One region of the Arthrobacter sp. NPDC058097 genome, then DNA from elsewhere that is predicted to be linked to it. Evidence: riboswitches for the same ligand, from Rfam matches in the RefSeq annotation. Region 1 holds a riboswitch; each other region holds the start of a gene.
What was found. Region 1 has a riboswitch for S-adenosylmethionine ahead of ACFVTE_RS10745 (homoserine O-acetyltransferase). Riboswitches for the same ligand answer to the same signal wherever they lie in the genome.
Positions count from the first base shown of each region.

Region 2: linked by a shared signal. The riboswitch ahead of ACFVTE_RS05495 (aminotransferase class V-fold PLP-dependent enzyme) and the one ahead of ACFVTE_RS10745 (homoserine O-acetyltransferase) in region 1 are both predicted to bind S-adenosylmethionine.
Region 3: linked by a shared signal. The riboswitch ahead of ACFVTE_RS07990 (DUF1737 domain-containing protein) and the one ahead of ACFVTE_RS10745 (homoserine O-acetyltransferase) in region 1 are both predicted to bind S-adenosylmethionine.

Region 1 covers NZ_JBHVSZ010000005.1:178,903-188,888, reverse strand. The annotation lists gene mmsB (3-hydroxyisobutyrate dehydrogenase) at 1-10, opposite strand, end outside; gene ACFVTE_RS10760 (LysR family transcriptional regulator) at 155-1,057, shown strand; gene ACFVTE_RS10755 (alcohol dehydrogenase catalytic domain-containing protein) at 1,161-2,309, opposite strand; gene ACFVTE_RS10750 (MFS transporter) at 2,416-3,798, opposite strand; gene ACFVTE_RS10745 (homoserine O-acetyltransferase) at 4,013-5,194, opposite strand; SAM riboswitch class IV at 5,207-5,322, opposite strand; gene ACFVTE_RS10740 (bifunctional o-acetylhomoserine/o-acetylserine sulfhydrylase) at 5,427-6,743, opposite strand; SAM riboswitch class IV at 6,785-6,901, opposite strand; gene ACFVTE_RS10735 (VOC family protein) at 7,030-7,668, shown strand; gene ACFVTE_RS10730 (CPBP family intramembrane glutamic endopeptidase) at 7,757-8,536, opposite strand; gene ACFVTE_RS10725 (histidine phosphatase family protein) at 8,624-9,304, shown strand; gene ACFVTE_RS10720 (DeoR/GlpR family DNA-binding transcription regulator) at 9,333-9,986, opposite strand, start outside.
Region 2 covers NZ_JBHVSZ010000002.1:338,154-348,139, reverse strand. The annotation lists gene ACFVTE_RS05505 (ribosome small subunit-dependent GTPase A) at 1-500, shown strand, start outside; gene hisN (histidinol-phosphatase) at 567-1,379, shown strand; SAM riboswitch class IV at 1,560-1,673, shown strand; gene ACFVTE_RS05495 (aminotransferase class V-fold PLP-dependent enzyme) at 1,708-3,126, shown strand; gene ACFVTE_RS05490 (class I SAM-dependent methyltransferase) at 3,211-3,990, shown strand; gene ACFVTE_RS05485 (metal-dependent transcriptional regulator) at 4,001-4,714, shown strand; gene ACFVTE_RS05480 (fluoride efflux transporter FluC) at 4,721-5,176, shown strand; gene ACFVTE_RS05475 (fluoride efflux transporter FluC) at 5,173-5,538, shown strand; gene ACFVTE_RS05470 (MFS transporter) at 5,525-6,913, opposite strand; gene ACFVTE_RS05465 (hypothetical protein) at 6,936-7,298, shown strand; gene ACFVTE_RS05460 (hypothetical protein) at 7,381-7,515, shown strand; gene ACFVTE_RS05455 (S1C family serine protease) at 7,576-8,559, opposite strand; RNA gene ssrA (transfer-messenger RNA) at 8,732-9,100, opposite strand; gene smpB (SsrA-binding protein SmpB) at 9,224-9,694, opposite strand; gene ACFVTE_RS05440 (peptidoglycan DD-metalloendopeptidase family protein) at 9,811-9,986, opposite strand, start outside.
Region 3 covers NZ_JBHVSZ010000003.1:326,093-336,078, reverse strand. The annotation lists gene ACFVTE_RS08025 (glutamate--cysteine ligase) at 1-670, shown strand, start outside; gene ACFVTE_RS08020 (aspartate/glutamate racemase family protein) at 828-1,481, shown strand; gene ACFVTE_RS08015 (AMP-binding protein) at 1,492-4,059, opposite strand; gene ACFVTE_RS08010 (DUF1905 domain-containing protein) at 4,135-4,434, shown strand; gene ACFVTE_RS08005 (YegP family protein) at 4,501-4,881, opposite strand; gene ACFVTE_RS08000 (O-succinylhomoserine sulfhydrylase) at 5,257-6,465, opposite strand; gene ACFVTE_RS07995 (rhodanese-like domain-containing protein) at 6,467-6,877, opposite strand; gene ACFVTE_RS07990 (DUF1737 domain-containing protein) at 6,874-7,182, opposite strand; SAM riboswitch class IV at 7,196-7,310, opposite strand; gene ACFVTE_RS07985 (NtaA/DmoA family FMN-dependent monooxygenase) at 7,517-8,812, shown strand; gene ACFVTE_RS07980 (aromatic amino acid ammonia-lyase) at 8,817-9,986, shown strand, end outside.

The DNA.
Region 1 (9,986 bases):
TTACTGCCATTTCATGAGCTCCTTTGCTACGGATCCGGCCGCCGGGGCCGGAAGGTCTGTGTCCACAATCACATCCTGCTAGAGTGCAATCAAGGGGAAAAATTACAGACGGCATGTGCACTGATGCACACAGAACGAAAGGCCCGCGGTGGACCTGAGGCGGCTTCCGAGCCCTGACGACCTGCTGATCCTGCTGACAGTGGCGCGCCTGGGCAGATTCAATGCGGTAGCGGAAACGCTGGGCACCACCCACACCACCATCTCCCGCCGGATCCTCGCCCTAGACAAGCAGCTGGGCGGGCGGACCCTGGAACGCAGCCCGCACGGCTGGGAACTGACCCAGCTCGGCGCCTCGGCAGTGGAGGCGGCGGAGGCCATCGAGAGCACGCTCGGATCACTCTCCGGCCTCATCAGCCAGGACCGGAGCGCCCTGGCCGGGCTGGTGCGCGTCGCGACGACCGACGGGGTTGGGGCGGTGTTCGTCACGCCTGCGCTGGTCCGGCTGCAGCAGCAGAACCCGCAGCTGAACGTCGAGATGCTGAGCGCCACCCGGAAGGTCAGCCAGAACAGGTCCGGCGTGGACCTGGAAATCGTGGTGGGCCGGACCGACGTCAGCAACGCCCAGACCATCTTCCTGAGCAACTACTACCTGCGCCTCTACGCCAGCTCCGGCTACGCCGCGGAACACGGACTGCCGGAAAAGCTCGACGACGTGGGGCAGCACGGCTTTGTCTCTTACGTTGAGTCTGCGCTCCAGGTGGCGGAGCTGGGGCACCGCTGGTCCTCCGAGCTGCCGATGCCCAGCTCAAGTTTCCAGGCCACAAGCGTGTTCGCCCAGGTGGAGGCCGTCCGGCAGGGCGCAGGCATCGGTCTGCTACCTAACTTCATGGTGGCCGGGCAGCCGGACTTTGTTCCCGTGCTCGCCGACGACTTCGAGCGCCAGCTGCCCATCTGGGCGGTGGCCCGGCCGGAGTCCCTCCGCTCGGCCCCGGTGCAGGCCGTCATCGCGTCGCTCAAGGAGGAAGTGAAGGCCCGGGCAGCCATGCTGGCGGGCTGATGCCCGGCCGTGCAGCGCCCGGACACCCGCCAGGCGCCCGGACGCCCGCCGGGCTGTTCCCCAGGCAGGCGAGCGCCCGCCGTCGGGCCCTGTCCCTCCGGGCTCAGGCCTGGAACAGCCGCCGCACCACCTGTCCGGCCGCGAGCGCATCCAGTCCCTCGTTGATCTCGGCAAGCGGCCTGGTGTCGGTGTGCAGCAGTTCCACGGGCAGCCTGCCCTCGCGCCAGTAGCCGAGGTAGAACGGGATGTCACGTGCGGGAACGGCGTCGCCCATGTACGAACCCAGCAGGCGCTTGCCGGCTCCGGCAAACTGCAGCGCCGGCACCGTCAGCTCTGCTGACGGGTGGGGCAGGCCGACCGAGACGACGGCGCCGCCCCGGGTGACGTGTCCCAGGCAGGCGGCGATCACCCCGGCCGAGCCGACGGCTTCGATGGCCACGTCCACGCCGTCGCCGGCGGCTTCCTTGATGAGACCGGCCGCGTCCTCGGGCGTCCCCACCGCGCTGGCGCCGCAGTCGAGGGCGAGCTGGTGTTTGCCAGGATTGGGGTCGATGGCGATCACGCTGGCGGCCCCGGCGAGGGAGGCGGCCATGACGGCGGAAAGCCCCACTGCCCCGAGCCCGAAGACGGCCACCGACTGGCCTGCCGCGACAGCGGCGGTGTTCAGCACGGCGCCCATGCCGGTGAGCACAGCGCAACCGAACATCGCCGCCACAGTGTCCGGGACGTCGTCGTCAATCACCACCACCGATTCCCGGGCCACCACGGCGTAGTCGGCGAAGGCCGAGACGCCCAGGTGGTGGTTGATCCGCTCCCCCGCCGGCGTCCGCAGCAGCGCCTCACCGTGCAGCAGGTCGCCCGAGCCGTTAACCTCGGCCGCCCGGTGGCACAGCGCAGGACGGCCCGACCGGCAGGCGCGGCAGTCCCCGCAGCTCGGCACGAAGACCAGCACCACGTGGTCACCCACGGACACATCGGAGACGCCGTCGCCGAGCGACACGACCCGCCCCACCGCCTCGTGGCCCAGCGCCATCGGTAGTGGCCGGACCCGCGAACCGTCCACCACGGACAAGTCGGAATGGCACAGGCTGGAGTAGGTGATGGCAATACCAAGCTCGCCGGCGCGGGGCTGCGGCCGCTCCAGTTCCTGCACGACGAGGGGCCGGGCGTCGGTGTAGCTGGGCTTCTGTGAGGGAGCTCCGGCCGCGGTTTCGGTGTTGGGGACCGTAGCGTAGAGGACTGCTGCTTTCATGGGAATCCTTGGTCTCGGTGAACGGGCAACTGCCCGGCCCCGCGTGGGTGGCGGGTCCGGGCAGCTGCTGAATGCTCGCTGGGGTCAGGGCTGAAGCCGGCCGGGTCTACTTCTTGCCCGCGGCCAGCAGGTCGGCAGTGCCCTGGGCATCGGCCGCATCCACGTCGTGGAGCGAGACGCCGCGGGTTTCCTTCAGGAAGAACACCGCGACGGCGGTGATGGCGCAGGCGATCAGCAGGTAGATGGCCACCGGAACGGAGGACTTGTAGGTGGCCAGGAGCGACGCGGCGATGATCGGGGCCAGCGAACCGGCGACGATGGAGGTCACCTGGTAGCCCAGCGAGACGCCGGAGTAGCGCATCCGGGTGGGGAACATTTCCGCCATGATCGCGGGCTGGCCGGCGTACATCAGTGCGTGGAACAGCAGGCCGATCATGATGGAAGCCAGGATGACCAGGTCGTTCTTGGTGTCCATCATCGGGAAGGCGAAGAAGCCCCAGGTGGCGCCCAGGATGGCGCCGGCCATGTAGACGGGCTTGCGGCCGAACCGGTCAGACAGCTTGCCGACCAGCGGAACGGCGGCGAAGTGCACGGCATGGGCGAACAGCAGCAGGAGCAGGATCCGGGTCGTGTCGGCCTGGACCACGGTCTTGAGGTAGGTGATGGAGAACGTCACCACGAGGTAGTAGAGGATGTTCTCGGCGAAGCGCAGGCCCATGGCCGTGAAGACGCCGCGCGGGTAGCGCTTGAACACCTCGGCAACGCCGTAGCCCTTGTGCCCGGCCTCGACCTCTTTGCGGGCTTCGAGGAAGATCGGGGCGTCGTTGACCTTGGTGCGGATGTAGTAGCCGATCAGGACGATCACCGCGGAGAGCCAGAACGCCACGCGCCAGCCCCAGCCGAGGAACGCTTCCTGCGTCAGCGTGGAGGACAGGATGAACAGCACGGCCGTGGCCAGCAGGTTGCCCATGGGCACGGCGGACTGCGGCCAGCTGGCCCAGAAGCCGCGGGACTTGCTGGGGCTGTGCTCGGCCACGAGGAGGACCGCCCCGCCCCATTCGCCGCCGACTGCGAAGCCCTGGGCAAACCGCAGGAAGACCAGGAGCGCGGGCGCCCAGTAGCCGATCTGCTGGAACGTCGGAAGGCAGCCCATGAGGAAGGTGGAAACACCCACCAGGATGATGCTCAGCTGCAGCAGTTGCTTGCGCCCGAACTTGTCGCCGAAGTGGCCGAAGACGATGCCGCCGATCGGGCGGGCAACGAAGCCGACGGCGTACGTGAGGAAGGCGGCGATGATGCCGTCCAGCTCGGTGCCGGCGTTGGGGAAGAAGGTCTTGCCGAAGACCAGGGTGGCAGCCGAGGCGTAGAGGAAGAACTCATACCACTCCACGACCGTGCCGGCCATGGACGCCGTGACAACTTTCTTGAGGCCTGAGGCCTTGACGTCGGTTTCTTCTGCACGCCTTGCGGCGGAGCTTTCCGTACTCATTGCGAACTCCTTCGGCGTCTTCCTCGACACCACGGGGACCAGTCGGGGGCGAACTGGTGTGATGCGCACCACGAACGCCGGATTCAACGAGTATGGTCTGCCAATGACGCAAGCTCAACGCCAAATAGTGCAGGGCGCATCTGCATAAATGCACACATCCACCGGTGGCGTTGCCACGATACGGTCGGCTCGGGCCGGGCGGACCGGTCCCGAATCAGTTGCGGAAGTGTTCCCTGAGCTGGGCATTCAGCTGCCCGATCTCCGTGAGGAAACCGTCGTGGCCGATCGGCGAATCGATCATGTGCACGTCCACGTTCCCGGGCAGGGCCTCGGCGAGTTCCAGCGACTGCGAGGGAAAGTACAGCCGGTCCGTCTCCACGGCGGCCACGAACACGTCGGCCGTGACCCGGGCCAGGGCTTCCTTCAGCGTCCCCCGCCCGCGGGTGACGTCATGGCTCATGAGCGCTTCCGTCAGGGCGATGTAGCTGTTGGCGTCGAAGCGCCGGACCAGCTTGTTGCCCTGGTGGTCGAGGTAGCTCTCCACCTGGTACCGGCCGCGGCCCGCCAGGGCATCGGCCTGCAGCGGCTCTTCAGGGGCCTGGGCGTTCCTGCCGAACCGGAAATCGAGCTCGAAGGCCGACCGGTAGGTGATGTGGGCAATCCGCCGGGCGAGCGCCAGGCCCTCCGCCGGTTCCGGGCCGCCGTAGTAGTCACCGCCGTTGAAGTGGCGGTCCTGCCGGATGGCAAGGGTCTGTGCCTGCGCGAAGGCGATTTGTTCAGCGGTGCTCCTGGCGCCAACGGAGATGACACCGCAGCGGCGCACGCGCTCCGGGAAAGTCACTGCCCATTCGAGCGCGCGTGCCCCGCCCATGGACCCGCCAACCACGGCGTGCCAGCTGCCGATGCCGAGCCGGTCCGCGAGCCTCGCCTCGGCAACAGTCGAGTCCCGAAGCGTCACCAGCGGAAAGCGTGAGCCCCACGGCTTGCCGTCCGGAGCGGTCGACGACGGTCCCGTGGACCCGTAACAGCCGCCCAGGATGTTGATGGAAATGACAAAGAACCTGTCCGTGTCCGCCGGCGCGCCCGGCCCGGCGAGCTGTTCCCACCAGCCTTCCTCGTCACCGGCACCCCGCGTCACGTGGGTGCTGCCGGTGAGGGCATGCTGAACGAGGATCGCGTTGGAGCCGTCCTCATTGAGCGTTCCCCAGGTTTCGTAGGCCAGGGTCACGTCCGGCAGGAAGCCTCCGGCCTCGAGCTCGAGGCTGCCGATGTTGAGGTACTGGACGGTGCCGTCGGGAAATGCACGGCCGTCAGGAAGAGTGCGGCCATCGGGAACTGCCGTCCCCTCCGGAACTTCGGCGGCGGGGACGTCGGTGCTGCTGACAGAAATCGTCATGGGTAAACCTCTTCTACGCGCTTGCCCGCCGGCAGCTGTCCGGCAGGCCAGGTCTTCACCCGGGGCACCCCACCGCGAAAGGAGGGTTGCCGGCCAGCAAGCCGGGGCTGTCGCTGGCACTCATGACCTGTTGCCCAGTTTACGAAACAGGCGGACATCTGCGCGAAGAATGTGACGGCTGTGTGACTCCCGGCCGATCCGCGCGCCGGGAGGACCACCAGCAACGGCCGGATCAGGCGCCTTTCGCCGCCCGGAATCCGGCGTCGAGGTCAGCCAGGATGTCGTCGATGTGCTCAAGGCCCACCGACAGCCGGACCAGGCCGGGGGCCACCCCGGCCACGCTCTGCTGTTCCGGGGTCAGCTGGCTGTGCGTGGTCGACGCCGGATGGATAACGAGGGAGCGGACGTCACCGATGTTCGCCACGTGCGAGTGCAGTTCCAGGGCATCCACGAAGCGCTTGCCTGCCTCGGCGCCGCCGGCGACGGTGAAGGACACCACCGCGCCGGTGCCCTTGGGCCCGTACTTCAGGCCCCGCTCGTACCACGGGCTGGACGGCAGTCCGGCGTACGCCACTGACTCCACATCGTCCCGGGCTTCCAGCCAACCGGCGACGGCCACCGCGTTGGCCACGTGGCGCTCCACCCGCAGGCTCAGTGTTTCCAGGCCCTGCGCGATGAGGAAGGCATTGAACGGGGACACCGCGGACCCCAGGTCGCGGAGGAGCTGGACCCGGGCCTTGAGAATGTAGGACAGGTTGGCTCCCAGAGCCCCGCCTGCGCCGAGGTCGCGGGCGTAGACCAGGCCGTTGTAGGTGGGGTCCGGCGTATTGAAGCCCGGGAAGCGCTCCGGGTCCGCACCGAAGTCGAAGTTGCCTGAATCCACGATGACACCGGCAATGGCGGCGCCGTGGCCGCCCAGGTATTTGGTGGCCGAGTGCACCACGATGTCCGCGCCCCACTCGAGCGGCCTGATGAGGTACGGCGTGGACAGCGTGTTGTCCACGATGAGCGGCACGCCGGCCTCGTGCGCAGTCCCGGCGACACCTTCGATGTCCAGGACGTCCTGCCGCGGGTTGGAAACCACCTCGGCAAAGAAGAGCTTGGTGTTCGGCTGCACAGCGTCGCGCCACTGCTCCAGGTTGTCAGGGTCGGCCACGAAGGTGACTGATATGCCGAACTTCTTCAGGGTGTGCGCCAGCAGGTTGTAGGTGCCGCCGTAGAGGCTGGGGCTGGCCACCACGTGGTCGCCGGCCTCGGCAATGTTCAGGATGGCGTACGTTTCTGCGGCCTGGCCGGAGCTCAGGAGCAGCGCGGCAAGCCCACCCTCCAGGCTGGCGATCCGCTGCTCAACGGCGTCCTGGGTCGGGTTGCCGATCCGGGTGTAAATGGGCGCGATCTCGGCGAGCGCGAAGCGGTCCGCCGCACTTTCGGCGCTGGGGAAGACGAACGACGTCGTCTGGTAGATCGGCAGCGACCGGGCGCCGGTGGCATTGTCCGGCACCTGGCCGGCGTGGATCTGGCGGGTTTCGAATGACCATGCGTCGGACATGCAGGCTCCTCTGCTCAAGGGGCATGTGCTGGTCCGGCACAGGCCCGCGCTTGCCGCACGGCGGGCGCCGCGCAACCAGGTCTTCACCCGGGGCACCCCGCCGCGGTGGAGGGTTGCCGGCCAGCGAGCCGGGGCCTTCTTCGCTGGCACTCATGACCTGCGACCAGTGTAGGAATGGCCCTGTTATGCCGACAGCTTTGTGACGAATTTCGTCAAAGTATGGACTTTTCGCAATGTTAGGCAACCCTAAGCTGAGAGCCCCGTCACAAAGTGCCAAGATGAGGGCATGCGCATGGATCACGTCTCTTACGCCTGTGAACACGATGGCCTCGCGGCCACCACCGAACGTATCTCCTCTGCCCTCGGCGTCGAAGCCGTAAAGGGCGGAGTGCACCCCCGGTTTGGGACCCGGAACATGATTATTCCGCTGGCCGGCCACAAGTACCTTGAGGTCGTTGAGGTCCTGGACCACCCGGCATCGGACAAGGCACCGTTCGGCCAGGCCGTCCGGGCCCGGTCCGCGGCGGGCGGCGGCTGGATGGGCTGGTGCGTCGAAGTTGACGACCTCGCCCCCTTCGAGGAGCGGCTTGGCCGCTCTGCCGTGAACGGCAACCGTAAGTTCCCCGACGGCCGGGAGCTGGTCTGGAAGCAGATCGGCATCCTGGGCCTGATCGCGGACCCCCAGGTTCCGTACATGCTGAAGTGGGAGGGCGATCCGGACCTGCACCCGTCCAACGCCTATGACAGCAATGTGAAGATGTCCAGCCTCACCATCGCGGGCTCTGCCGAGCGCGTGACCGAGTGGCTCGGCGAGCCGGTTGAACGGCCGCTGGAGGATGTCGCGGTGAACTGGGTGGCCCCGCACGGTACGCCGGGGATCCTCTCCGTCACGTTCGAAACCGCTGCGGGCGCCGTCACCATCTGACGCTCTCCGCCCTTCTCTTCGGCCGCCATCAGCGGGTGCCAACGACGTCACCCGCCGATGGCGGCCGAATCATTTTTAAGAACTGCAGTTAGCCCAGGCCGACGGCCTTGCCGAACAGGCTGAATCCCACGAACGCCACGATGTCCAGCAGCGCGTGCGCGATCACGAGCGGCATCACCCGGCGGGTTCTGGTGTAGACCCACGCAAAAACGATGCCCATGATGGCGTTTCCAATGAACGGGCCGAACCCCTGGTACAGGTGGTAGCTGCCCCGGAGCATCGAGGACACAAAGATCGCCAGAGGCATCGACCAGCCGAACTTGCCGAACCGGTCCAGCAGGTAGCCCACCACGATGACTTCCTCCACGATCGCATGGCGCACCGCGGACAGGACCAGCACGGGCACGGTCCACCAGTAGGCGTCGAGTCCGCTGGGGATGATCGCCGTCGTAATGCCCAGGGCACGCCCCGCGGCGTAGAGGCCGAGCGACGGAATGCCGATCAGGGCGGCCAAGCCGAGCCCCTGCAGCAGGTCCTTGCCAGGCCGGGCGAAGTTGAATCCCAGTTTCCGGAACGCGGAGCCGGAGTCATGCCCGGCCCCGGACTTCGACTCGCGCTGGTCGGTCAGGAAGTAGATCACCAGTAGGACCGGCACCAGGGCGAAGATGATGTCCAGGAGCTGGTAGGTCAGGTCGAAATACTCGCGGGTGCTTTGCGACCTGTTCAGCGTGGACGTCCCCTGCGCCAGCGGCGCCTGGGTCATCTTGTCCAGCAGCTGCACCACGGAGTAGACGGCGGACTGCCCCAGCGACAAGCCAAGGACAATCCATACTTCGAACCGCAGCCGACGGCGGGAGGGAACCAACATATTCCTATCTTGCCTGTACCTGCTGGTACTTTCCTGTCAGCCCGCCGGTTCCTGTCCGGCCGCGGGCTGACCCTATGCTGGGGAACTATGAGCGCTCCCGGGAAAATCATCATGATCCGGCACGGCCAGTCCGCAGCCAACGCGGACACCTCCATCTACAACAGGGTGCCCGACTACCGGATTCCGCTGACGGAGCTGGGGCTGGAGCAGGCGAAGGCCGCCGGGGAGCGCATCCGCCGCGAGCTGGATGGCCAGCAGGTGAGCGTTTACGTGTCTCCGTACCTGCGCGCCTACCAGACGCTCGAGGCGCTGAATCTTGGCTCGCTGACGGAGCGGGTGATCGAGGAGCCGCGGCTGCGCGAGCAGGACTGGGCCAACTTCCAGCTTTCCGGCGACATCGAGGACCAGAAGGAACTCCGCAACGCCTACGGCCATTTTTTCTACCGCTTCCGGGAGGGCGAGTCGGGCTCCGACGTCTACGACCGGATCTCCTCCTTCATGGAAACCCTGTACCGGCACTGGTCCAAGCCGGACTACTCCCCCAACGCCCTGCTGGTGACGCACGGCCTGACCATGCGCCTGTTCTGCATGCGGTGGTTCCACTGGTCGGTGGAGTACTTCGAGTCGCTGAACAATCCGGAAAACGCCGAGATCCGCATGCTGGTTCAAAACAGCCAGGGCAAATACGACCTCGACACGCCCTTCACCCAGTGGGTGGACCGCAGGATGGACGAAACCGTCCTGGACGCCCCGCCGGTGATCTTCTAGGCGGCGCTGTCCTCGTTCTCGCCTTGCGTTACGGGCCGGCCACGATCACTTCGGTGCCGCGCGCTTCGAACGCGGCCTTGTCCGCGGCGGAAATGCCCGAGTCGGTGATGAGCCGGGTGAAGTTGTAGCCGTCCATGGTGGCGAACGCCCTGCGGCCCACCTTCGAGGAGTCCGCGATCACGTAGGAGACGCTGGCGCGGCTGGCCAGCAGGGCATTGACTGTCGCCTCCGCCTCGCCGGTGTTGGTGGGCCCCACTTCGGCATCGACCCCGTTGACCCCGATGAAGGCGATGTCCAGCACCACCTTCTGCATGATGATGTCCGTGTACGGGCCCACAAGCTCATAGGACCGGGTATTGAGGATGCCGCCGGTCACCATCACCTTGATGTTGGGCCGGACGGCAAGCTGCGAGGCGATGTTGATGGCGTTGGTAACCACCGTGAGGGTGGGCTGGTTCGACGGCGAGTTGAGGTCCTCGCGGGTAGCCAGGATCTGCGCCAGGGCGGTGCTCGTGGTGCCGCCGCACAGCCCGATCACCATGCCCGGGGCGATGAGCGCCGAGGCGGCGAGGGCGATCTCCTGCTTGGCCACGGCGTGGTCGTCCCTGTTGTACCTGCCGGGAAGGTCGTAGGCCAGGGCGCCGGTGGTAGCGCCGCCACGGGTCCGCGTCAGGAGCCGCCG
Region 2 (9,986 bases), on a different contig from region 1:
CCGCCCGGCTCGACGTGGCCGCCGTGTCCGAACTCCGCGCCCACCTGGACGGCAAGGTGACAGTGATGCTGGGCCATTCCGGCGTCGGAAAATCCACCATGGTCAACGCGCTGACCGGTGCCGAACGCGCCACCGGCGGCGTCAACGCGGTGACCGGCCGCGGACGGCACACGTCGTCGTCGGCCCTCGCCCTCAAGCTCGCTGACGCCCCCGCCGGGAGCTGGATCATCGACACGCCGGGCATCCGTTCCTTCGGGCTGGCCCACGTGGACCCGGACCGGATCCTGCATTCCTTCCCCGACCTTGAGCCGGGCACCGAGGCCTGCGAACGCGGCTGCAAGCACGACGCCACCGCCGTCAACTGCGGCGTGGATGCCTGGGTCGCGGCCGGCCACGCCGGCCCCACGGGAGCGGCCAGGCTCGCGTCGCTGCGCCGTTTGCTGGGCACCGACCCGCGCGCGGAAGGCCAGGAAACCAAGGAACTCGGCAGCGTCAGCTAGCCTTCCGCGGCGCAGCCCGGCGGCTGCCTCCCCGCCCCGCCGGGCCTTTGAGGGTAGTTTGGAACCATGACCCAACCCGCTTCAACGTACAACGATGACCTGCGTCTGGCCCATGTGTTGGCCGATTCCGTGGACGACCAGACCATGAGCCGGTTCAAGGCGCTGGACCTCCAGATCGAGACGAAGCCTGATCTGACGCCGGTCACCGATGCGGACAAGGCCGCCGAGGAGTCCATCCGAGGCCAGCTGTCCCGCTCCCGTCCCCGCGACGCCGTGCTCGGTGAGGAGTTCGGAAGTTCCGGCCATGGTTCCCGCCGCTGGATCATCGACCCCATCGACGGCACCAAGAACTTTGTCCGCGGGGTGCCGGTGTGGGCCACGCTGATCGCCCTCGTCGACGAGGGCGAGCCTGTCGTGGGCGTGGTCAGCGCCCCGGCGCTCGGCAAGCGCTGGTGGGCGGCCAAGGGCGCCGGCGCCTATTCGGGCCGGTCCCTGGCCTCGGCAACCCGGCTCAAGGTATCCAATGTGTCCAGCCTCGCCGACGCCTCGCTGTCCTACTCCAGCCTCGGCGGCTGGAAGGACCGCGGCAATCTCGATGAGTTCCTCCAGCTCACCGAGGATGTGTGGCGCACCCGCGCCTTCGGCGATTTCTGGTCCTACTGCATGGTGGCCGAAGGCGCGGTGGACATCGCCTGCGAACCGGAGCTGAACCTCTATGACATGGCGGCGCTGGTGCCGATCGTCACGGAGGCCGGCGGCCGTTTCACCTCCCTCGAAGGCACGGACGGCCCGTTCGGCGGCAACGCCCTGGCCACCAACTCGATCCTGCACTCGGAAGTCCTGAAGCGGCTGAACCCACAGCTGGACGATTTGCTCTAGCTTTCCTCTGAGCTGACCCGGTGCCCTGGCGCTGAATATTACGACGGCGGTCGCCCCCTTTTGGTGGCGGCCGCCGTCGTTTATTCGGCCGAACGCCCGATATCAGGGCTTCGTAATAATCCGCTTAACATTCCGGACCGGCTTTTTCATCGCCCCTCCGGATGTCCTAGTCTCGTTACAGGTCACGAGTGCCAGCGCTAAACCCCGGTTAGCTGGCCGGCAACCCTCCATTCGCGGTGGGGTGCCCCGGGTGACGACCAGGCCGATCCGGAACGGACCCGGCAAGCGCGGATCCCCGTCACACGGGGTCCTTTCTCAGTGAGGTCCCATGACGACTGCAATCATTTCTTCCATCGAGTCTTCTGCCGCGGACGCGGCCCTGCTGGACGGCCGATTTGCCGCCGCCGGCCGTCCCCTGGCCGCTGTTACCGGCGCGGAAATCCAGGCTCCGCTGATCCAGGGTGGCCACGTCCGCTACGCCAACCTCGACTACGGCGCCTCCGCGCCCGCACTGTCCGTGGTGTCTGCCTATCTCAACGAGATCCTTCCGTACTACGCGAGCGTGCACCGTGGCGCCGGCTACGCCTCCCAGATCAGCACCTCCGTGTACGAGAACGCGCGCGACATCGTGCGGGAGTTCGTGGGCGGCCGCGCCGATGACGCCGTGATCTTCACCCGGAACACCACCGATTCCCTCAACCTCCTGGCCGGCTGCCTGCCCGTGCAGGACCACCACCACACCGGTGAGGTGCTGTACCTGGACATCGAGCACCACGCCAACCTGCTGCCGTGGCAGGGAGTGCCGCACCGCAGCGTGGTGGCCTCGGAAACACTGGAAGCCACCATCGGCAGCCTGCGCACCGAACTTGAGCACGGCGACGTCAGCCTCCTTGCCGTCACCGGCGCGTCCAACGTCACCGGCGAAATTCTTCCCATCCGGCGCCTCGCTGCACTGGCCCATGAATACGGCGCACGGATCGTGGTAGACGCCGCCCAGCTCGCGCCGCACCGCCGCGTCAACATCGCCGCGGACGACGTCGACTACCTCGCCTTCTCCGGCCACAAGCTCTACGCCCCCTTCGGGGCCGGCGTGCTGATCGGCCGCCCCGACTGGCTCGACGCCGGCACCCCCCACCTTGCCGGCGGCGGCGCCGTCAGCGAGGCCCGGCTGGACGGCGTCAGCTGGGCCACCGGCCCCGCCCGCCACGAGGGCGGCTCACCCAACGTGCTCGGCGCAGCCACCCTGGCCCGGGCGACCCAGGTCATCGCCGCCCTGGATCCGCAGAGCTGGCACGCCCATGAGGCTGCCATCCGGTCCTTCCTCGTCGAGGGGCTGCGCAGGATCGACGGCGTCACCGTCCACCAGATCTTCGAGGACAGCGACCCCGACGACGCCATCGGCGTGGTCAACTTCTCCGTTGAGGGTTACGACGCCGGGCTGGTGGCCGCCTACCTGTCGGCCGAACACGGCGTGGGCCTGCGCGACGGCCGCTTCTGCGCCCACCCGCTGCTGAAGCGCCTCGGCCTGCCGTCCGGATCCCTGCGCGCCAGCTTCGGCGTGGGGTCGCGGCTCGAGGATGCCCAGCGGCTGCTCGCCGGCATCGAGGAGCTCCGCCGCTCCGGGCTGGGCTGGGACTATGTGGTGGACGCCGGACGCTGGGTTCCGGCGAACGACACCCGCACCTACCCTGAGTGGGCGCCGAACACCCCGGGCACCGCCGGCGCCGCACCCTGCTCGCAGGATTAAGCGCCACCCGACGCTCCCCTTCCAACGGCCTCCGTACGGTAAATTCGAAACGTAATTTTCGACGTCGGGCTAAGGAGACTGTGCGTGGCACGGGGCGGTCCCAAACTTCATCACGGGCGGCGGCAGGAGCTCGGGCAGAGCTTCCAGGACGGCGGCGAGCACTACCACCGCGTCCGTCCCGGCTACCCTGGCGATTCCGCGGACTGGCTCATTCCGGCCGGGGCCCGCACTGCTGCCGATATCGGCGCCGGAACCGGTAAATTCACGGCCCTGCTGGTGGAACGCGGGCTGAGCGTCAGCGCGGTGGACCCTTCCGTGGACATGCTGGAACAGCTCAGCCGCGCCTACCCAGGAGTCCAAACTCTGGAAGGGACAGCGGAGGCAACCGGACTGCCCGGGGCGGCGTTCGACGTCGTGAGCGTTGCCCAGGCGTGGCACTGGTGCGACCCGCTGCTGGCCAGCACGGAGATTTGCCGAATCCTCAAGCCCCTCGGGGTGCTGGGCCTGATCTGGAACCAGCTGGACACGTCAGTGCCGTGGGTGCACCGGCTGTCCCGCATCATGCACGCCGGGGACGTCCACAAACCGGATTTCCGTCCTAAGATTGGGCCGGAATTCACGTCGCTGGAAAGCCACCTGACGCGGTGGGAGGATCCTGTCACCCCGGACGACATCCTCGAACTGGCCAAGTCCCGCAGCTATTACCTCGCGGCCAACGACGCCACCCGCGCCAAGGTAACCGGCAACCTGACCTGGTACCTGCACGAGCACCTGGGCCATGCGGAGGGCGAACTGCTGCAGCTCCCCTACCTCACCCAGACCTGGCGGGCCGTTCGGGCGGAGCGCGAGGGTAGCAGCAGGTAGGCTTTAAGCTGTGAAGACCAGTACGCCCTCCTCCTCGATCGAGGACTACGTTAAGGTCATCTATTCCTTCACGGAATGGCAGGACAAGCCCATCACCTCCACCCAGCTTGCACAGCGCCTGGGCGTGGCCAACTCCTCGGTCTCCGAAATGGTGCGGAAGCTCAAGGACCAGGGCCTGGTCCTCCACAAGCCGTACAGCGCCATCACGCTTACGCCCCAAGGCGTCCGGCTTGCCCTCTCCATGGTCCGGCGGCACCGCCTGATCGAGACGTACCTGGTCAAGGACCTCGGATACAGCTGGGACGAAGTCCACGACGAGGCCGAGCAGCTGGAGCATGCGGTCTCGGACACGTTCATTGAGCGGCTGGCAGCCCGGCTGGGCAACCCGTCCCGGGACCCGCACGGCGATCCCATTCCCGCGGCTGACGGAACCGTCCGGATGCCGTCCGCACACCGGATGATCGAGCTTGACGACGGCCACACCGGCAGGATCACCCGGATCAGCGACGAAAATCCTGAGTTGCTGCGCTATCTCGCCGCGGAAAAGATCAGCCTCGACGCCGACGTCGAGGTGCGAGGCCGCAAGCCCTTCGGCGGCGCGCTCGTGGTCCGCATCGGCTCCCCCGGGACCAGCCGGGACGTTGACCTGGCCGACGAAGTGGCCTCCGCCCTCTGGATCCACAGCGATTCGGCGCATCCCGGCTGCCGCATGGCCGGCCTGTAAGCACAGGTGCGCGCTCCCCTGGCCGGCCGCACCGGCACCGCTCACAAGACGGGCTCCGGCTACGGCTGGCGGGTCTGGGCCGCCGTGGCCGCCGGCGGGCTGCTGGGAACGGAACTCCGGTACGTGCTGGGACTGCTGTTCCCGGACCAGCCCGGAGACCTGCCGTGGGCCACACTGGGCATCAACGTCGCGGGCAGCTTCGTCCTGGCGGCCCTCACCACCGTCTGGATCACGCGGCCGCACACCGCGTTCTGGCTGCGTGCCGCCATCGGGCCGGGAGTGCTGGGCTCCTTCACCACCTTCTCCGCCGTTGTATTTTCCACGGACCAGCTGACCCGCGGCGGGCTCCCCGGCCCGGGACTTCTGTATCTGGGGCTCTCCGTCCTGCTGGGTCTGGCGGCGGCGGCCGCCGGCTGGCGGACCGGCAAGGTGCTGGGTGCTCCTGCCGGGGTGGGTCCGTGACGGCGCTCCTGGTGGGTCTTTTCGGCATCGCCGGAGCCCTCCTGAGGTTCGCAGTGGACGGCTGGCTTGCCGGCTTCCCCTCGCCCAGGCGGCACTGGCCCTGGGCTACCCTGCTGGTTAATGTGGCCGGATCGTTCGTGATCGGCCTGTCCGTGGGCGTCACTGCGGTGTTCGGCCCCGAATGGCACGCCGCCCTGGCCACCGGGTTCGCCGGCGGACTCACCACCTTCAGTTCCTGGACCACCGCCACGGTGCGGCTGGCCAGTGAACGGCGCTACCTGGCGGCCGCCGCCAACGTCGTCGCCAACCTGCTGCTGGGGCTGGGCGCGGCCGCGGCAGGAGTCGCGGTCAGCGGCGGCTAACCGGCACAGGGTTGCGGATTCCGACGGCGGAACTGGCCGCTCCCAGCAGCAGCAGGCCGGCCGTGGCCAAGAGCGCGCGGTGCAGGCCCGGCGTCGTCAGTTCCGGACCGACGATGAATCCCGCAAAGGCGATGCAGACCAGGCCCGCTATTCGTGAGACAGCGTTGTTCACCGCGGAACCCACGCCGGCCTGCTTCTCGGGGACCGAGCCCAGGATGGCCGCCGTCAGCGGTGCCACCGTCATGGACAGGCCGAGGCCGAAGACCAGCTGCCCGGGCAGGACCTGGGTCCAGTAGTTCAGGGGGCCGCCAACGGACAGCGTGAGCAGGAAGCCGGCCGCGCACAGCACCGGCCCGGCAGTCATGAACCACCGCGGCCCGTGCTTGCCGGCGAGGCCTCCGAAGAAGGACGCCAGCAGCATCAGGATCACCGTGGACGGCAACAGTGCCAGGCCGGCGGTGGTCGCCTTCATGCCGCCGACCTGCTGGATATAGATGCCCAGTGCAAAAAACCCGAGCGAAAATCCACCGTAGATCGCGGCGGTGGCGATGTTCCCCCAGCCGAAGTTCCGCACCGTGAACATGCCCAGGGGCAGGAGCGGCGCGGCTGTCCGCGATTCATGGATGAGGAAAAGCACCGTTGCCAGGATGCCGGCGGCCAGCGGCAGCCAGACCTGCGGGCTGCCCCAGCCTGCAGTCCCCTGTTCGATCAGCGCGTAGACCGGACCGCCCAGCGCGACGACGGCAAGGAGAGCCCCCGCGATGTCGATGCGGCCCGCAGCGCCAGCGTCGCCGTCGGACTTCCGCAGCCTGGCCAGCACGGGCCAGATGGCCGCCGCCGGCAGGACGTTGACGAAGAAGATGACCCGCCACGAGAGCAGGTCCACCGATACACCGCCGATCAAGGGGGCCACGATGGCGGCCGCGCTGGTCCACGCCGACCATTTGCCGATGGCCGCCCCTTGGCTGCCGCCGTCAAAGTGGCTGACAATCAGCGCCAGCGAGCTGGGCACCAGGAGCGCTCCGGCCACTCCCTGCAGCCCCCGGCTGACCACCAGTACTTCGGCCGTCCAGGCTGCCCCGCAGAGAACCGAGGTGAGGGCAAATCCCCCCAGCCCCCACTGCAGCACCCGCACCCGTCCGAAGTGGTCCGAAAGCGAGCCGGCCGCCAGGATGAGTGCGCCAAGCGTCAGAAGGTAGGCGTCCACCACCCATTGCTGGATGCGGAGGCCGCCGCCGAGTTCCCGGCCGATGGCGGGCAGCGCCAGGCTGACGACGAAGCTGTCCAGGATTGCCATGAAGGACGCCACGATCGCAACGGTCAATACCTGTCGCTGGAGTCGCGTGGGCGCAGTGGTCTGGCTGGCATCGCTCATGACTTACCGTATCGTGGACTGGATGATCAGCAGACGTGATGCGGCAATTGCCCTGGATGTACCACTGGAAATGGCCCAGCGCCACGGCATTCCGAAGCTTCTGACCGAAGCCGAGCTGGGCGAGCTGCTGGATAATCCCCCCGCCTGGCTCGTCCAGTCCCGCGCCAACCGGACAGGGAAAAGGCCGGTCTGGGTGCACCTCGTCTGCGCGGTCTGCGGTTACGAGGAGGCGGCACGGCCCAAGAAGTGGTGGCCCGAGTTCACGTACGTCGTGTGCGACCACCACCGCCCCTCGGAGGTTCCGCCGCCGGCACCCGGATCTGTAAGGAGCGAGTTCGACGGCGTGGGCACCAGGTTCGTGGGTATCGCCGACGTCGCGGGCTGACAGGGCAGTTACATCTGAACCGAAACAGGCGTAATTTACGTAGGGAGGGGCACCTCCTGCCCCTCGGACGAGGGAGCACGCCATGCCGGACAAGTCGCCACACCAGCAACAGCAGAAAAAAGCGGGCAAGACCATCAAGCAGAAACGCGCGGACAAGAAAGCCAAGGCACCGCACGAGGGAGCCGCGGATCCTGTGGCGCATCTGAAGAAACGCTGATTGTCTTGTAATACGCGATCGGGGTGGCCAGGGATTTCCCGGCCACCCCGTAGTTTGTGTCTATCCCCAGTCCGCCATCTCGCCGGGCACAGCCGCGATGTCGGCGACGTGTCCGTCGCGCAGGACGGCTATGTTCATCGGGACGCCGATGGCCTCGGCGAAGAGCAGTTTCTGCAGGCTCTCGGCATTGCTGACAGGGCGGGAGCCTGCCCGCAGCAGCACATCGCCGGTCCGGAGCCCGGCCTGCTCCGCCGGGGAACCGGACAGCACCTCCACCACGCGCAGCCCCTCCCGCTGGCCCGTGCGGACCACATCGCTGGCACCCAGGCGGATGGGTGTGCTGACCACGCCGAGGTAGGCGCGCCGCACCCGGCCGTCCGACAGGAGGGCGGAGATGATCCGGCGCGAGGTCCTGTTGATGGGCACGGCCAGGCCCAGTCCGGCACCGGCCACTGCGGTGTTGATGCCGACAATCCGGCTTCGTGAGTCGGCAAGTGCCCCGCCCGAACTGCCGGCGTTCAGGGCGGCATCGGTCTGGATGACGTCCTCAATGACCCGGCGGTTGCGTCCGGCCCAGACAGGAATGGCGCGGCCCAGCCCGCTGACCACACCTGCCGTCACCGAGCCCGAGAGTCCCAGCGGGTTCCCGACGGCGATCACCAGCTGCCCCACCTGCAGGGACTCGGCATCACCGAACTCCGCTGGCGCGACGTGCGGGGCACGCCCCCGGACCACAGCCAGATCGGACAACGGGTCCGCGCCGACCACCTCAAGATCGGTACCGGACCCGTCAGCGAAGACAGCGCGGCCCTTCTGGGTCCCGGCCACCACATGGGCATTGGTCAGAAGGTAGCCGTCCTCGGTGAACAGGACCGCGGATCCCGCGCCAACCCGGAACCTTCCGCTGCGCCGGTTGCCCGTCATCTCGATGGCGGCCACATGGGGCGTGACGGTTCTGGCCACCCTGATGACCGTCTCCGAATAGGAGTCAAGGGCCGCGCCGTCGTCGACGGGACCCGGTTCGTTTGCAGCCGCCGTGGACATGGCGCGCCTCCCTACCGCTGATTTCGAATCTCGGGATTCGTGATACCTCTCACAACCCCGCCGGCAGGGCGGGTAGTCCCGGGCGCGCTACGCCGTCGGTGAACAGCACGGAGCCGGCTTAAACAAGGAACGCCCGGACCGAAGTCCGGGCGTTCGTCGTCAAAATGACGGGATGTGGAGATGGGGGGAATTGAACCCCCGTCCGATGTCGTGTTGTCAGGGCTTCTCCGGGCGCAGTTTGCGTCGGATTTTCTCGGCCCCAGCCGTCCTGCAAACAGGCGGCTGATCCGGGCCCAGTCATCTAAAAGTCCCGTTTACTCCGATGACGGGAGCAAACAGCAGTGGCTATCTAAATGACGCCAGGATCCGGGGCGATAGCATCCCCGGGCTGACGGACTGAACTACTGCTTAGGCAGCGAGTTCGAAGTCAGTGCGCTTAGATTCGGCACTTATTGGTTTGCAGACAGCGTTTACGAGATAATTCTGCATCCTCGGCCCGCTTCACCTGTCGCGACTAACATCGTCGAAACCGATCATCCCCGTATTTTGTTACCAAACCGGCAAGGCCCAGGTTTCTGGACCAGATCCCTGCCGGACTACCAAGCATAACGCATCTGAGCGGCCAATCATTCCAGCCGCTGCGCCGCGCGTCGCCCTTTCGGTCCTAGCGCCGGTTGCGTTCCCGCATGACGCGCTGGGCCTCGCGCTTGTCCTGCTGCTCGCGAAGGGTCTGCCGCTTGTCGTAGTCCTTCTTACCGCGTGCGATGCCGATCTCCACCTTGGCGCGGCCCTCCACGAAGTACAGCTGCAGGGGCACAATGGTGAAGCCCGATTCGCGGATCTTGTGCGAGATCTTGATGAGCTCCTCGCGGTGCAGCAGGAGCTTCCGCCGCCGGCGCGCCGCATGGTTGGTCCAGCTACCCTGGTTGTACTCGGGGATGTGGATGCCTTCCATCCAGAGCTCGTCGTTGTAGAACGTGCAGAAGCCATCAACCATGGATGCGTGGCCCTCGCGGAGGGACTTCACTTCCGTCCCCATGAGTGCGATGCCCGCCTCGTAGGTGTCCAGGACGTGGTAGTCGTGCCGGGCCTTCCGGTTGGTGGCCACGACTTTACGGCCACTTTCTTTGGGCACGGTTCAACTCCTCAGTTCTCGGTACTGGCTGTTCCGGCGGCACCGGAACAAAGTCTTACTATTCTACGGCAGGTGCGCCGGCGGGCCTGCGTCGCCAGGCGGCCGGCACCCCTTTGTCAGAGCAGGCGCATCGGATCAACCGCTTCGCCGTTCAGCCAGGTCTCAAAGTGCGAGTGGCAGCCGGTGGAGTTGCCGGTGGTACCCGAGTAGGCGATGAGCTGGCCCTGGCTGACCTGCTGCCCCACCGAGACCACCACACTGGTGTTGTGGTAGTAGATCGTAGTCAGCGAGT
Region 3 (9,986 bases), on a different contig from region 1:
CCGGACGCAGGCGTGGAACCGCTGGCCGTCGTCGGGCCCGTCCGGCATCTACGGCAGCCTGTCCGCCTACCGCCGCGTGGTGACCCGGTTGCTGGACAGCGGCGTGGTGCTGGACGAGGGCATGATCTACTTCGACGCGCGGCTCTCCCGGAACCATCCCACCGTGGAAGTGCGGGTGGCGGACGTCTGCCTCCGCGCCGAGGATGCAGCGCTGATCGCCGTGCTGGTCCGTGCCCTCGTGGAATCGGCCTGCCGGGAATGGCACGAGGGCGTGGAGCCGGCGCCCGTGCCCACGGTACTGCTGCGCATGGCGGCATGGCAGGCCAGCAACTTCGGCCTGCGCGGTGAGCTGCTCGACTTCGGCAGCTTCCGGCCGGCGCCCGCCGAGGACGTGGTCCGCTCGCTGGTGGACTACCTGGAACCGGTGCTGGCCGGGAACGGTGAACTGGACCTGGCCCGGCGGGGAATCGAGGAGATCTTCGCGCGCGGCACAGGCGCGGCCGAGCAGCGCACCGTCCGCCAGGTGGTGCTGGACAAAGCAGAGCCCGACGACGGCGGGCTGGGTGCCGTCGTCGCGCACGCCGTGCGGGCCACCCACAAGGGGACCGAAGAGTACGTCGGCCCGGACGCTGACCACGCTCCGGAACTGCTGCGCGTCCGCCAGCCCTGACCCCTGGCCCAAGCGCGCGAACGGACATTTACGCCTGCACACTTAACCCCGGGCCGGTGGGACCGGGATGTTTCCGATGGTCATTTTCCGGTAAACCGCCTGAAATGTCGGCTGGCTAGGGTGGGATCAAAGAACCGCCCGGGGGAAGGAACGGACCATGCGCGTAGGAATCATCAGGGCTTTGACCACCACGGACAGACGGCTGCTCAACTCGCACGGCAAGCTGCTCCGCGACACCTTCGGCTTCGACGTCACGACGCGGTGCATTCCGGGCCAGCCGTCCGGAGTCCACGACGCTGGCTCGCTGCGGGGCGCCGTGCCGAAGGTGGTTGAACTGGCGCTGGAGATGGCGCCGGACGTCGATGCGCTGGTCATTAGCTGCGCCGCCGACCCTGGGCTCCCGGAGGCGCGTGCCCTGCTGGATATCCCCGTGATCGGTGCCGGCTCCGCGGCGGCTGCGGCGGCCCTCGCTTTCGGCGGCAGGGCGGGCGTACTGGGCCTCAAGCACTCGGTGCCCGGCCCCATTTCTGATGCACTCGGCGACAGGATGCTCCTGATCGACGGCCCCGAAAGCGTGGAGACGCCGGAAGGCTTCCTGCTGCCGACAGGGATCTTCGACGCGCTCGCCGCCGCCCACATGCTGGTGGACGCAGGCGCCGACGTCATCGTGGAGGCCAGCACGGGACTGACGAGCATCGGCATGGCGGACGTCCTGCGGCGCCGGCTGGGGATTCCCGTCATCGACCCCGTCACCGCGGCCGGCTCCATGCTGGTCTCAGCCGTGGCCTCCCGCGAGCTGCAGACGGTCTGAGGGCGCCTGTTCAGGAGCTGGCGAGCTTGGACCGCGTGAACCGGCGGCGGAGCGAGGCCCAGCTGCTCCGGCCCAGCAGCCCCATTACCCGCGTGCACAGCGCCCAGTAGGCCACCCCGGCCGCCAGCGATGCCGCCACGGCAAGTGCCGGGCTGGTGGCATCCAGCAGCGGGTAGACCAGCCAGTGCACGAGGTATGCGTAGAGGGAGGCGCTGGCCAGCAGGACCGCCAGGCGCTGCATCCCCCTCGGGACGGGGATGGCCGGCAGCCAGGTGAGCAGCAGGATTCCGGCAACAAGGGTCAGTTCGCGGTGGGTGTCCCCGAAGAAGTAGCCGGGGACAGTGAGCATCGCGAGGACCGATACCGCACACCGCTGGAGCCACGTCCGGGTCCGGGCAACGGCCCAGCCCAGGGCGAACAGCCACAGGGTGGGTGACGGATGGGGAATGCCGGGATCAAGGATGTCAAAGCGCGAGAGCAGCGCGAGGCCGGTGAGGGCCAGCGGAAAGAGCAGCGGGAACCGCCGCTCCGCCCGGTCAGCCCACGGAATGGCCAGGAGGGCCGTCACGCCCAAGAGGATGTAGACCAGCACCTCGATGAACCAAAAGTGCCACTGCGTGGTCACGGCCTCGGGGCCGACTATCGCGTTCAGGAGCAGGACGTTGGCCAGGGTGTACCGGTCGGTGAGCAGGTAGGCCACGCCGATGAACGCCATGCTGGGCACCGCCACCCGTGCCAGGCTGCTGAGCTGGCGCCTGAACCGGGGAAGCCGTTCGCCGCTGAGCTGGAACCGCGCGAAGTTGTATCCCGCGACCGCCATGAGCACGTGGGCCATGCCCGGCCACTTCATCAGCCCCACGTGGGTGCCGACGATGAGCACAATGGCCACGGCCCTGAGCACGATGCTGGTTTCGAGCGGGGCAACGAACCGCCGCATCTTCCCGGCAGGCTTCTTCCCCGTGCGCTGCTCCAGGTCCCGGATTGGCGTCACGTGCCAGTCCGTGGGGAGGTGGCCCAGCAGCTGCTCGAGGCGGACGGACGTGGCCACGTAGGACAGCGAGTCGCCGCCGAGCGAGACGAACGTGTCGCCGTCGCCGATGTCCGTGCGCTCCAGGGTGTCGCGGAAGATCCGCTTCACGGTGTCCGGTCCGTCGCCGGGTCCGACGGCGGAACCCGGGCCGTGTGCCCCGGCTTCCGGCAGTGCCGGTATTGAAAGGGCCAGGACCGCCGGATAGTCCACCTTTCCGGTGGCCAGGCGGGGGAGACGCTCGACGGCGTGCAGCTCCAGGGCCGTCCGGGGCAGCCCGATGCCCTGCGCCAGGACCTTGCCCAGCAGTTGCGTGTCGTGGCTGCCCTCGACGGCGACGACGAGGCCCTGGTCCGTGCCCGCGCTCGCCGCATCAACGCCGAGGTCGCCCAGGATCCGCTCCACCTGGCCGAGGTCAACGCGGAGGCCGACGATCTTGACGAACCGGCTGCGCCGCCCCACCACTTCATAGACGCCGGCCGGGTGCTTCCTGGCCAGATCCCCGGTGCGGAGTTCGTGGACAGTGCGGCCGGCAGCGAGATCCTCCGGCGCCTCAGCGTAGCCGAGCATGACGTTGGGTCCGGTGTAGACGAGCTCTCCGTGCTCGAGGCCGGGCACCGGCTCGATGCGGAAGGCGCCGCCGGGCACCGGGATGCCGATGGCCCCGGGGTGCTCGGCGGCCAGCCCGGGCGGAAGGTACGCCATCCGGGCGGTGGCCTCCGTCTGGCCGTACATGACGAACAGTTCCCAGCCCTTCCGGCGGCCGAGGTCGGCGTAGCTTTGCACGCGTTCGGGGGCGAGCCGGCCGCCGGCCTGGGTGACGTACCGCAGGCGGGGGAGGTCCATCCCGGCAAAGCCCACCCGCTCCAGCAGTTCGAAGGTGTAGGGCACCGCCGCGAAGGACGTCGCGCCGGCGGTGCGGAAAAGCTCCCAGAAGCACGGATCAACAACGGACAGGTCGGTGAGCACCAGGCCCGCGCCGCGGAGCAGGTGGCTGTTGATCACGGACAGCCCGTAGCAGTAGGACATCGGCAGGGTGGTCGCGGCGCGGTCGTCCGGACCGATGCTGAGGTACTCGGCAATCGACTCCGCATTGGCCTGCAGATTGACGGCGGACAGGCGCACCAGCTTCGGCGAGCCGGTGGAGCCGGAGGTGCTGAGCAGCAGTGCCAGGTCCGGGTGGAGCTCGTGTGCGGTGCCAGTCCGGCGTTCCTCGAACAGGGTCTGTCCCTTGAGCGAGCGCAGTACGACGTCAGGGTCATATGCGGCCACCAGGGACTCGAGCGCCGCCGGCTTGTCCTCCGGGAGCAGGATCAGCGGGTGGCCGCCAACCAGTGCGGCGAGGTAGGCCACCAGGGAGTCGACGTCGTTCGCCGCAGCCAGTGCCACCAGACGCCGCTGGGTACCCAGCCGGAGCGCGAGGGCATCGACCCTGCCGGCCAGTTCCCGGTACGTGAGAGTGAAATTGTCTGTAAGAATGGCGGGCCTGTCCCCGTGGACCGCGAGATCGGCGGCGAAGGGCACCCGCGCGAAATCAAGCTGCGTGGTCACCGGAAGATGATATTAGTTAAGGCTTACCTAAGTAAAACCGTGCAGGTGCCTGTTACGCCGTGCCATACTCAGTCCGTGACCGAGGCATATGCATTCCGGGCCCCGCTGTGGCTGTATCCGGGCGAATCCGCCTGGCACTTCATTACGCTGCCGGTGGATATCGCGGAGGAGATCCGCGAGGAGTCTGCGGGTCGCCGCAAAGGGTTTGGCTCGGTGAAGGTGACGGCAGGCATCGCCGGCCACGAGTGGCAGACCTCGGTCTTTCCGGACGCCGGCACGGGCTCTTACCTGCTGCCGGTCAAGAGGGCCGTGCGGGCACTGGCCGGCATAACCGCAGGGGACGACGTCGAGGTCCGGCTGGTCGTTAACCTCTAGACCCAGCAACCCCTAGAACCCAGCCAGCCCCCGACGTCCGACGGAGGTTTGGGGGCGGCTGGGCTGCTAGGCTGCGCCGGTCCACCGGGTCTGCGTTGCCGCCGGACGGCGGAGCTGCGACCCGGGAACCTCTGACGGCGTGCGCTTCTTGCCGAATCCCTGCCGGAGGTGTTCGGCCCGTGCCGGGAGTGGCGCCTGTTTGGGGGCGGATACGCGGGCGGGGGCAGGCTCCTCCTGCGTGGTGCCGGCTGTCACCTGGGGTGCCGCCGCAGAGAGGTCTGTGATGAGCCCCGTCCCGGCGCATTCGCGGACAGCGGCGATCCCGGCCGCAGCCGCGCGCTTGTCCTCGAAGGGGGCGGAGACAGCCAGCACGGTTCCATCGGGGGCCTTCAGCCGGAACCGGAACTGGGACTCTGCATCAACAAAAACTTCAAATACTCCGGCCATGGCGGTCCTTCCGGTCAGGGATGCTGCGTGCAGCGTCTTCGCGGCCGCAGCCCCGAACGCATCACTGCGTCTGTCCTTGGGTGGGGTGCTGAACCGACAGGGTTGATCGGTTCATCGGGTGTTATTAGAGTCTGCCCAGCGCACATGGACCCTACAAGACCATCCATGTAAACCCTGGGTAAACCCTGCCTGCCCACCCACTAAACCGCGCCGGCGGACCGTTCTCAAGGACGCCCGAAACGAAGCTACGCGCAGCGCAACGCGCGTTCACAGCCCGCCACCGGAAGCAAAAAAGATCCGGCCCCGAGGGGCCGGATCTTTAGAAAGGGGAGGCCTGGAGAGGGACCGGGGCTGCAGCGATCAAACCTGGAACTTTCAGATCTGCTTGAGCGCCTGCTCCAGGTCCGCGATGAGGTCATCGGCGTCCTCGAGGCCGACGGACAGCCGCACCACACCGTCGCTGAGCCCGATCGCTGCACGTCCCTCCGGGCCCATGGCCCGGTGCGTCGTGGTGGCGGGGTGGGTGATCAGTGACTTGGCGTCGCCCAGGTTATTGGAGATGTCGATGATCTTCAGGGCGTCCAGCAGCGCAAAGGCGGCTTCCTTGCCCGACTGGCCTGCCGTCGTCGCAAGTTCCAGCGTGAGGACGGTGCCTCCGGCTTTCATCTGCCTGGCCGCCAGTTCGTACTGCGGGTGCGACTTGAGCAGCGGGTACTTGACCCAGCTGACGGCGGGCTGGGCCTCCAGCCATTCGGCCAGGCGCAGCGCCGTGGCGGAGGAGTGGTTCACGCGGAGAGACATGGTCTCCAGGCCCTTGGTCAGGACCCACGCGTTGAACGAGGAGAGCGCCGGGCCGGTGTGCCGCATGAGCTGCTTGACCGGACCGTCGATGAATTCCTTGGTGCCCAGGATGGCCCCGCCCATCACGCGGCCCTGACCGTCGATGTGCTTGGTGCCGGAGTAGACGACCACGTCCGCGCCGAGGTCCCCGCAGCGCTGCAGCAGCGGGGTGGCGAAGACGTTGTCCGCCACCACCTTGGCGCCGGCGGCGTGGGCGAGTTCGCTGACCGCGGCGATGTCCACGATCTCCTGCATGGGGTTGGACGGGGATTCGAAGAAGACGGCCGTCGTTGGCACCGAGAGGGCGGCGCGCCACTGCTCGAGGTCCGGGCCGTCGACGAATACTGTCTCCACGCCCCAGCGCGGCAGGATTTCGTTGAGGATGACGAAGCAGGAGCCGAACAGGGAGCGGCTGGCGACCACACGGTCCCCGGCGCCGAGCAGGGCGCCCAGGGCGGTGAACACGGCGGACATGCCGGACGCCGTCGCAAAGCACGCCTCAGTGCCTTCGAGCAGGCGGAGCCGCTCCTGGAAGGTGGCCACGGACGGGTTGCCGTAGCGGGAGTAGACGAAACGTTCGTCCTCGCCGGTGAAGGCGCGCTCGGCGGCCGCGGCCGACTCGTAGACGAACCCGGAGTTGAGGAAGACGGGTTCGGTGGTCTCTTGGAAATTGGTGCGGTCAAGCCCGCCGCGGACGGCCTGGGTATCGGGGCTCCAGCCGGCGGCGTCGTGATTAAAGGTCAACTTAGTTCTTTCCCAGGTTCGTCGGCAGGCCGCGGTTCTTCCACCCGTTTACGGTGCGCTCACCGTAACGGTCGGGCTCGCCCTCGAAGCCTTCGAGGACGTTGTAGGCCGTGAAGCCGGCCTGCGTGGCGGCGATGGCGGCGGCGATGGAGCGCTGGCCGGAGCGGCACAGGAACACCAGCTCCACCCGGGCGTCCTCAGGCGCCTGCTGCTTCAGTTGCTCGATGAACCCGGGGTTGGGAATGCCGCCGGGAAAGGTCCACTGGATGAAGAGCGGATCGTTCTCCGTGGCCTTGGTATCCGGAATGCCGATGTGCGCCCATTCGCCCTCGGTGCGCACATCCACCAGGATGGCCCCCTCCTCGAGCTTGGCCCAGGCGTCCTGCGGGGTGAGGTCTCCGGCGTAGCTCATGCGTGACCCTCGTACGCTTCCGCGCTGAGGTCATCGTCGGAGTCCAGCCGGTCCACGGCGGTGGCGACGGCGGCATCTGCGCTGGCGATGGCGGCGGGCAGGATGACGGCCTGTGCCACGATGACGCTGGTGCCGTTGAAGGTGGCTGCCGGGCTGCCGTGCAGCACGTATCCCTCGGCCAGGGCAGCCGAAATGCGCTCACAGAACGCGCGGTCGTCCGGTCCCGTGATCAGGCGGTAGGACAGCTTTTCCTCAGGTTTATCCTGCTGGGACGGCAGCGTTGCAACGGCGGGGGCGTCTGACACGACGGATCTCCTTTTCTCACGCTTGCAGCTCGAAGTGGTCGATATGCCGAGTATTCACCTGAGGCACCCCGCCGTGGAAGGAGGGTTGCCGACCGGACAGTCAGGGCTTAATGCCGGTACTCATTACTCCCCAAAAACGTAACACTGACGACGGCGGCACGCACCGCGGCCGTCGTCATGTTCCGTAACGCACCCAACAGCCGGTCATGGCGGTGACGCCGGCATGCGGTTACAAAGCCCGTGACCGGGAGGATAATGACGGGAGATGACCCGCCGTAACGCCGGATGAAACCAGGCCACAGTGAATGATTCGACCCCGAATACAGTGACTCCCATGCTGCATTTTGGATGGTTTGTGGGTCATGGCTTCGGGGTTCAGGGCTGGGGCACGCCCGGCTACGGAATCGGCTATGACTGGAAGAAGCCCGACCCCTACCAGCACGCCGTCCGGGAGTTCGAGCGGGCGGGGCTGGACCTGTTCATCGTCGAGGACTCGCTCACCGTCCCCGACACCTACGGCGGCAGCGCCGAGGTCTCACTGGCGCAGGCGTCCTTTGCTCCGAAGCACGATCCGCTGGCACTGGTGCCGTACCTGCTCTCCGCCACGGAACACCTGGGCATCGTGCCCACCATCAGCGCGTCCTTCTATCCGCCGTTCACCGCCGCCCGGCTGCTGGCCACGCTGCAGCACTTCTCCAACGGGCAGCTGGGCTGGAACGTGGTGACCTCCGGCAGCGACCTGGCCGCGCAAAACTACGGGCTGGACCAGCAGATCGAGCACGACCTCCGCTACGAGAAAGCCGAGGAATTTGTGGACGTCGTGCGCAAGCTCTGGCGCAGCTGGGAACCGGACGCCATCCGGGAGGATGCCGGGGCAGGAATCTTCGCTGACCACACCAAGGTCCGGCCGATCCACCATGACGGCGAGTTCTTCAAGGTCAGGGGGCCGCTGAACACGGCGCCGCTGCCGGAGGAACCGGTGCTGGTGCAGGCCGGGGCGTCCCCGCGGGGCAAGGCCTTCGCCGGTGCGAATGCGGATGTCGCGATTGCCCTGGCCCGGGGTGTGGACGGCATGAAGGCCTACCGGGACTCCATCCGCGCCGAAGCTGCCTCGGCCGGCCGGAACCCTAACGATGTCAAGGTGCTGTTCGTCCTCAAACCCACCGTGACCGGTTCCAGGGCCGAGGCCGAGGAACTGCGGGCCGCGCGCCGGGAGCTCACGCAGCGGGACATCGACAGCCAGCTCAACTCCATCTCGTACCTGTCCGTCATCGACTTCAAGCAGTTCGACCTCGACGCGCCCCTCCCCGAACTCAGCACCAACAGCAACCAAGGCACCCTGGAGCACTTCTCCAAGGCCGCGCCGCCAGGCTCCACCCTGCGGCAGATCCTGCAGGCCCGCAGCGGCGGAGCCGGCGACAGCATCATCGGCACCGCAGAGGAAATCGCCGACTACCTCGAGGAAACCGGGACCGCGGTGGGCGGCGACGGGTTCCTCTTCTCAGGCTTCGTGGACCCGGCCACCATTCACGGCGTACTGGACAGGCTGGCGCCGGTGCTCCGGCGTCGGGGACTGCTGCGGACGAGCTATGGCGACGGCGGCTTCCGCCGGAACCTGCTGGACTTCTAACGCCATGGCAGGGGCTGGTGAACGCGGCACGTTCCTGATCGGCGCGGCGCATATCCGCGCCGGCGATGTGGCTGCGGCGGCCGCCGATCCTGCGGTGGAGGTGGTCCTCAGCGCCGAGGCCCTCGAACTCGTAGGCCTGTCCCGCCAGGTGGTGCAGGCGGCCATCGATTCCGGCCACCGGGTCTACGGACTCAACACCCTGCTCGGCTCCGGGCGGGACACGGCCGTGGAGGAGGAATCCATCCTCGACTACCAGTTGCAGGTGGTGCGCTACCACCACAGCGGCGTCGGCGGGCTGCTCGGCCGGGATGAAGTCCGCGCCCTCATCCTGGCCAGGCTCATCGGGTTCACCCGGGGAGGCTCGGGGGTGCGTCCGGAAACTGCCCGGTTCTTTGCAGAGCTGCTGAACAGGGGCGTGCTGCCGGCCGTTCCACGTGACGGATCCGTCGGCTCGTCGGACCTCACCCAGCTCGCGGCGGTTGCCGCCGTCGCCATCGGGGAAGGGCAGGCGCTGACTCCCGGCGGCGGCCTGCAGGACGGCGCGGAGGCGCTCACCGCCGCCGGTCTGGAACCGCTGGTCCTGGCTCCCGGTGAGGCCCTGGCGCTGGTCAGTGCCAACTCCTATTCGATCGGCGCCGGCGCGCTGGAGCTCCGCCGCGCCCGGTGGCTCGCAGACCTGGCGGACACCGCGCTGGCGCTCTCGCTTGAGGCCACTGCACGGTACGACGGCGGCGGGAACCTCAGCCCGTTCTCGCCGGCTGTCCAGTCGGCCAAGGCGGTGGACGGCCAGCGCATCTCGGCGGCCAACGTCCGGCGCCTGGTCCGCGGCGGCTGGCTGGAGGACCCGCGGCGGCAGGTGTCCGTCCAGGATGCCCTGTCCTTCCGCGCGGCGCCCCAGACGCACGGGGCGTTCCGGGCCCAGGTCACAGCCCTGGCCGAGGCGCTCGAGGTGGAGCTCAACGGCCGGGGCGACAACCCGCTCGCGGACATAACCACCGGCCGGATGGTGTCCGGCGGGAACTTCCAGCCGATGCAGCTGGCCCTGGCGTTCGAGGCGCTGCGGCTGGGACTGGCGCACGTGGGAATCAGCAGCGAGCGGCGGATCGCCAAGCTCTACCCGCCGCAGCGGCTGATCCGGCAGCTCAACCTCGAGGCGGCCCGGGCCGGGACACCG